Regions from separate parts of the Mycobacterium seoulense genome, predicted to be linked through region 1. Evidence: predicted binding sites of a transcription regulator. Region 1 holds the regulator's gene; the other holds the start of a gene.
What was found. Region 1 encodes HspR, which represses chaperone genes until heat shock. Its sites were predicted from a motif close to ANNTGAGTNNNNNNNACTCANNT; they were not measured.

Region 1 (3,410 bases):
CCGCCGAACTGCTGGGCGACCTGCAACGGGTCCAGGCGGACTTCGCCAACTACCGCAAGCGTGCGCTGCGCGACCAGCAGGCCGCGGCCGACCGGGCCAAGGCCGGCGTCGTCAGCCAATTGCTGGGCGTGCTCGATGATCTCGAGCGGGCGCGCAAACACGGCGACCTGGAATCCGGCCCGCTGAAGTCGGTGGCCGACAAGCTGGACAGCGCCCTGACCGGACTCGGTCTGACGGCGTTCGGCGCGGAAGGCGAGGACTTCGACCCGGTGTTGCACGAAGCCGTGCAGCACGAGGGCGGCGGCGGCGACGGCTCCAAGCCGGTGATCGGCACGGTCATGCGGCAGGGTTACAAGCTGGGCGACCAGGTCCTGCGGCACGCTCTGGTCGGCGTCGTCGACACGGTCGCCGACGAGGGTGGCGCGCCGGCCCAACCGGCCGAATCGCACGATAACCCCGGCGCATCCGGTGAATAGACCACACAATCAGCACAACAAAAGACAGAAAGGTGAGAGGGGGTGACGCGACATGGCCCAGCGCGAATGGGTCGAAAAGGACTTCTACAAGGAGCTGGGCGTCTCCTCTGACGCCAGTCCCGAAGAGATAAAACGCGCGTACCGCAAACTGGCGCGCGACCTGCATCCGGACGCCAATCCCGACAACCCCGCCGCGGGCGAGCGATTCAAGGCGGTCTCCGAGGCGCACAACGTGTTGTCGGATCCGGCCAAACGCAAGGAGTACGACGAAACCCGCCGCCTGTTCGCGGGCGGCGGTTTTGGCGGCCGCCGGTTCGACACCGGGGGTTTCGGCGGTTTCGGTGCCGGCGGTGACGGCGCCGAGTTCAACCTCAACGACCTGTTCGACGCCGCCGGGCGAAGCGGCGGCGCCAACATCGGGGACCTGTTCGGCGGCCTGTTCGGGCGCGGCGCGAGCGCCCGTCCCAGCCGGCCGCGGCGCGGCAACGACCTGGAGACCGAGACTCAGCTGGATTTCGTCGAGGCCGCCAAGGGTGTGGCAATGCCGTTGCGGCTCACCAGCCCTGCGCCGTGCACCAACTGCCACGGCAGCGGCGCGCGGCCGGGGACCAGCCCGAAGGTGTGCCCCACCTGCAACGGTTCCGGCGTGATCAGCCGCAACCAGGGCGCGTTCGGGTTCTCCGAGCCGTGCACCGATTGCCGCGGCAGCGGCTCGATCATCGAGCACCCGTGTGAGGAGTGCAAGGGCACCGGGGTCACCACCCGCACCCGCACCATCAACGTGCGGATCCCGCCCGGCGTCGAGGACGGCCAGCGCATCCGGCTGCCCGGGCAGGGCGAGGCCGGATTGCGTGGGGCGCCGTCGGGCGACCTCTACGTGACCGTGCACGTGCGGCCGGACCAGGTGTTTGGCCGCGACGGCGACGACCTCACCGTGACCGTTCCGGTCAGCTTCACCGAATTGGCCTTGGGTTCAACAATTTCGGTACCCACACTGGACGGCAAGGTCGGCGTCCGGGTGCCCAAGGGGACCTCCGACGGCCGCATCCTGCGGGTGCGGGGGCGGGGCGTTCCCAAGCGCAGCGGCGGCAACGGGGACTTGCTGGTCACCGTCAAGGTCGCCGTGCCGCCCAACGTGGAAGGCGCCGCGGCCGAGGCGCTGGAGGCCTACGCGGCGGCCGAGCGGGCCAGTGGGTTCGACCCACGAGCGGGATGGGCGGGTAATCGCTGATGGCCAAGAATTCACGGGAAGAGTCCCGGACGTTCCTGATCTCGGTGGCGGCGGAGCTGGCCGGCATGCATGCGCAGACCCTGCGCACCTACGATCGCCTCGGCCTGGTCAGCCCGCGCCGCACTTCCGGTGGGGGACGGCGTTATTCGGAACACGACGTCGACCTGCTGCGTGAGGTGCAGCGGCTGTCCCAGGACGAGGGGGTCAACCTCGCCGGCATCAAGCGCATCATCGAACTGACCAATCAGGTCGAGGCGCTGCAGTCGCGGGTCAAGGAGCTGACCGACGAGTTGGCGCAGGTGCGCGCCGGGCAGCGCCGCGACCTCGCGGTGATGCCCAAGAGCACCGCCGTCGTGGTGTGGCAGCCGCGCAGAACACGCGGCTGATCAGACCCGGATCGAGAACTGCGTGAGGGCCGGTTCGCCCGGCCGGGCGAGGCGGTAGCCGCCGCGGCGCAGAGCGTCGGTCGGTGCGGTCATCGGCTCGAAGCACACGATGGCTTCGGCGGTGGGCGCGAAGATCTGTGTCGCCGGATACCCCCGGTCGAAGCGCACCTCCAGCCGCCGGCCACCGCCCGAGACCGCGAACACCGCGCCGTCGGGGACCTCGTCGTAGGCATCGTCGAAAGCCTTGTCCCCCAGGGGTTCCGACAGCGCCGCAGGTGGCTCGGATTCGCCGGTGGGCAGCCCGAGGTCGTCAAGCCGCAGATGCCGCAGCGGCGGAGTCTCGATCACCCATTCGCCGCGGGCGACGTCCGGCAGGCGCAGGTAGGGATGAAAGCCGAAGCACAGCGGGACCGCCCGGTCGCCGGTGGCGGTCACCGTGGTGCGCACGGTCAGCGTCCGCTCGGCCAGCCGCACCGCCACCGTCAACACGTGCGGGTAGGGAAAGCTGGCCAGCAATCGGGGATCGGCGGCGAAATCCAGCTCGGCAGTCAGCTGGTCGGCCGACTCGGCGGTCACCCGCCAGCCCGGGTGGCCCGCCAGCACGCCGTGGATCGGCAAGCCGCTGGGATCGGCACGGACCCCGTTCTGGCCCGGCGTGAGCGTCGTCGTCACGCCCTCCGCGGTATAGGTGTTGGCGCCCAACCGGTTTGCCCAGGGATACAGGATCGGTATCCCCATCGTCTTGCCCGCCGTCACGTAGGCGTCCAGCCCGCGCCGTTGCCCGAGCAGCTCCACGCCGGCATCGCGCAGCGAGGTGCCGATCATCCCCGCCTCGGGCACGAATTCCGCGGTCACCGTCGATGCCGGGTCGCACAGGGTGACGACACGCATGTCTACCTCCACTCAACTCGATAGCGGGTCGTGCTGAATGCTTTCCGGCGGAGCGCCTTTGGCGATGAGGGCGGCCTTGGTGGCCCGCACCATGGCCGGGCCCCCGCAGATCAGGATCTGCCGGTCACCCCACCCACCGTATTTGGTCACCACGTCGGGGAGCCGGCCGGTCTGGCGCACGTGCAGGCCGCGCGGCGGCGTGACGTCGGGATAGTCGGCCGCCCACGCCGGGTCGGCGCTGTACTCGGAGACCGGCGAGACCGACAGCCACGGATTGTGGGAGGCCACCTGCCACAGCGTCGGCAGGTCGTAGAGCTCGCAGCGATAGCGCGCCCCGAAGAACAGGTGCACCCGCGGGTTCACCGCGAACCGGGACAGGTCCATGATCAGCGCCCGCAGGGGGGCCAGACCGGTGCTGCCGGCGAC
Region 2 (3,410 bases), 2.3 Mb from region 1:
CCAGTTGACCGGTCAGCTGCAGACCCGGCTCGCCGTCGGTGGCCCCGGCCTCGATGTAGAGCACGTCGCCGCCCAGGCCGGTGACGGCCAGGCCGGTGGCCACCCCGGGCACCGCCGTGCGCTCGGCCGATTCCGGCGTGAACCGCGGGCGGCCAAGGTACTCAACCAGATCCGGCTCGTCGATGGTGATCGGCTCGGAAGTCTCCGCCAGCTTGGTGGTCACCTTGCGCAGCGCCTTGGCCAGCAGCCGCTCGAACTGGCGCACACCGGGTTCCCGCGTGTAGTCGGCGGCGATCTTGCGCAATGCCGCATCCGTCAGCGTGACCTCGTCCTCGGTCAGCGCCGCACGTTCCCGCTGCCGGGGCAGCAGGTAGTCGCGGGCGATCGCGACCTTGTCGTCCTCGGTGTAGCCGTCGATCTGAACCAGTTCCATGCGGTCCAGCAGGGCCGACGGGATGTTCTCGATGACGTTGGCGGTGGCCAGGAACACGACGTCGGACAGGTCAAGGTCGAGATCCAGGTAGTGGTCGCGGAACGTGTGGTTCTGCGCCGGGTCCAGGACCTCCAGCAACGCGGCCGACGGGTCACCCCGATAGTCGGAACCGACCTTGTCGATTTCATCCAGCAGCACAACGGGATTCATCGATCCCGCCTCGCCGATGGCACGCACGATCCGGCCCGGCAACGCCCCCACATAGGTGCGCCGGTGCCCGCGGATCTCGGCCTCGTCGCGCACACCGCCCAGGGCGACGCGCACGAACCTGCGGCCCAGGGCCCGGGCGACGCTCTCACCCAGCGACGTCTTGCCGACACCGGGGGGACCGGCCAGCACCATCACCGCGCCGGAGCCGCGCCCGCCGACGACCTGCAACCCGCGCTGGGCGCGGCGGGCACGCACGGCCAGGTATTCGACGATGCGGTCCTTGACGTCGTCCAGCCCGTGGTGGTCGGCGTCCAAAACGCCGCGCGCGGCCTTCAGGTCCGTCGAGTCCTCGGTCCGCACGTTCCAGGGCAGGTCGAGCACGGTGTCCAGCCAGGTGCGGATCCAGCCGCTCTCCGGGCTTTGGTCGCTGGACCGCTCCAGCTTGCCCACCTCCCGCAATGCGGCCTCGCGCACCTTCTCCGGCAGATCTGCCGCCTCGACGCGAGCCCGGTAGTCGTCGGATCCGTCGGGCTCACCTTCGCCCAGTTCCTTGCGGATCGCGGCCAGCTGTTGGCGCAGCAGGAACTCCTTCTGCGTCTTCTCCATGCCCTCGCGCACGTCCTCGGCGATCTTGTCGTTGACCTCGACCTCGGCCAGATGCGAGCTGGTCCAGTCGATCAGCAACCGGAGCCGCTCGGCGACGTCGACCGTCTCGACCAGTTGCCGCTTCTGCTCGCTGGACAGGTAGGACGCGTACCCGGAGGTGTCCGCCAGCGCCGACGGGTCGGTCAGCCGGTTGACGTAGTCGACGATCTCCCAGGCCTCGCGGCGTTGCAACATGGCCAGCAGCAGCTTCTTGTACTCCGACGTCAACGCCTTGATTTCGTCCGTCGTCTCGGCCTCGGGCACCTCGGTCACCTCGACCCACAGCGCCGCGCCGGGCCCCGACGCTCCCGTCCCGATCTGCGCCCGGCGCTCACCGCGCACGACGGCCGCCGTGCCGCCGCCGGCGATGCGTCCGACCTGCAATATCTTGGCGATCACACCGTGCGACGGGTAACGGTCGTCTAGCCGGGGCGCGATGAGCAGCTGCCCGGATTCACTCGCCTGGGCAGCGTCGATCGCCGCCCGCGCGGCCTCGTCGAGCGCGACCGGGACGACCATGCCGGGCAACACGACGGTGTCGGTGACGAACAGCACCGGCATTGACTTGGCTTCAGCCATCAATCCTCCAAAATCTGAGTCTGATGCGCTCAACCCAGCCCGGCGCCGGTTTGTTCCCTCCCGGGCCCCCTCCGCGGCTGAGTGCTGGCGATCACACTGGCGGTCTTGGATAATCGGCCCGTGCCGCTGACGCACCCCGCCCCGACCGCCCTTGACCCGGACGTCCTCGAATCCGCGGCCAGAGATCTCGCCTCCACCGGCGCCATCACCTTCCTCGTCGACGACGACGCCGTCACTTACGCCGTCGAGGGTTCGACGATCCGCGTCGGCGAGGGGCAGCGCACCGGAGATGCCGTCGTGCGCCTTTCCCGGCAGTCGTGGGACGACATGGTCGGCCAGATCCGCACGGTCATCAACCTCCTGCTCAGCGACGAGTTGTCCTTCGAGCGGGGCGGCTTCGACCAGCTGGCCGACTGGGACCCGGTCCTGCGGTACCTGCACGCCGGCATCCCGCCGTACGACCCGGCTCGCGCCGACTTGGGCGGGCGCGACCCGCTCGCCACGTTCACGCTCGACGCCGACGACGCCGAGTTGGCCGCTCAGCTGCAGACCATGGGTTACCTGCACGTCAAGGGGGTCTTCGACGCCGATGAGATGCGGGCCGCCAACCGCGAGATCGACCGCCTCGCGGCCCAGGCCCGACCCGGGGACGACCGGTCGTGGTGGGCCACCGCCGAGGACGGCGGGAGCGTGCTGTGCCGATTGGTCTACGCAACGCTGCGCTCGCCCGCCCTTGCCGCGCTGGAGAACGATCCCAGGGTGCGCAGGCTGGGCACCCTGATCGATCCCGCGCTGCGCACCGCGCCCGACCGGATGGAAGGCAGCGCGGTGTTGCTCAAAGTCCCGGGGAACACCAGCGGGCTGTCCAACATCCCATGGCATCAGGACTGCGGCATGGGCGGACACGCTCTCATGTGCCCCGCGGTCAGCATCGGCATTCAACTCACCGGCTCGGACGCCGGCACCGGCAACCTTCAGGTGGTACCGGGCAGTCACGGTCAGGCCATTCATTACCGGTGGGAACAGCGGCTCCAACAGGTACCGGTGGTGAGCATCGACACGGCCCCGGGCGACGTGACCGTCCACGTCCAGGACCTGATGCACGCCTCACCCCGGCCGACCGGGGCCGGCGGCCGCCGCACGATGTACGTCACGCACTATCCGCCGCAACTCTTCGAGCACGTCGGGCCCGGCGAGGCCTTCAACGACCTGGTACGCAACCGCACCGAACGGGTCGCCCGCCTGCAGTAGCACCGAGATTGCCGCCATGGTCGCGCCGGGTACCTACCGCATGACCCTCACGGCAATCTCGGCGCAGACGACCGTCACGCGAGCGGCGCAACGGGCCCCAGCCGCCGCAGCTGCGTGACGTGCTTGGGCGAAAGTTCCTCGAGACAGGTGACACCCAGCAGTCGCATGGTGCGGATCACCCCTTCGGCCAGGATGTCGATCGCGCGGGTGACGCCGGCTTGGCCGCCGGCCATCAACCCGTACAGGTAGGCCCGCCCGACGAGCGTGCACCGCGCGCCCAGCGCGACCGCCG

Region 2: a site for HspR is predicted at 1,880-1,902, ahead of lon (endopeptidase La). Genes of this name have one in related genera too.

The regions. Positions count from the first base shown of each region.
Region 1 is NZ_AP022582.1:4,806,312-4,809,721, forward strand. It holds gene grpE (nucleotide exchange factor GrpE) at 1-476, shown strand, start outside; gene dnaJ (molecular chaperone DnaJ) at 529-1,707, shown strand; gene G6N37_RS22260 (heat shock protein transcriptional repressor HspR) at 1,707-2,093, shown strand; gene G6N37_RS22265 (aldose 1-epimerase) at 2,094-2,984, opposite strand; gene G6N37_RS22270 (FAD-binding oxidoreductase) at 2,997-3,410, opposite strand, start outside.
Region 2 is NZ_AP022582.1:1,589,753-1,593,162, forward strand. It holds gene lon (endopeptidase La) at 1-1,867, opposite strand, end outside; gene G6N37_RS07170 (phytanoyl-CoA dioxygenase family protein) at 1,988-3,118, shown strand; gene G6N37_RS07175 (alpha-hydroxy acid oxidase) at 3,193-3,410, opposite strand, start outside.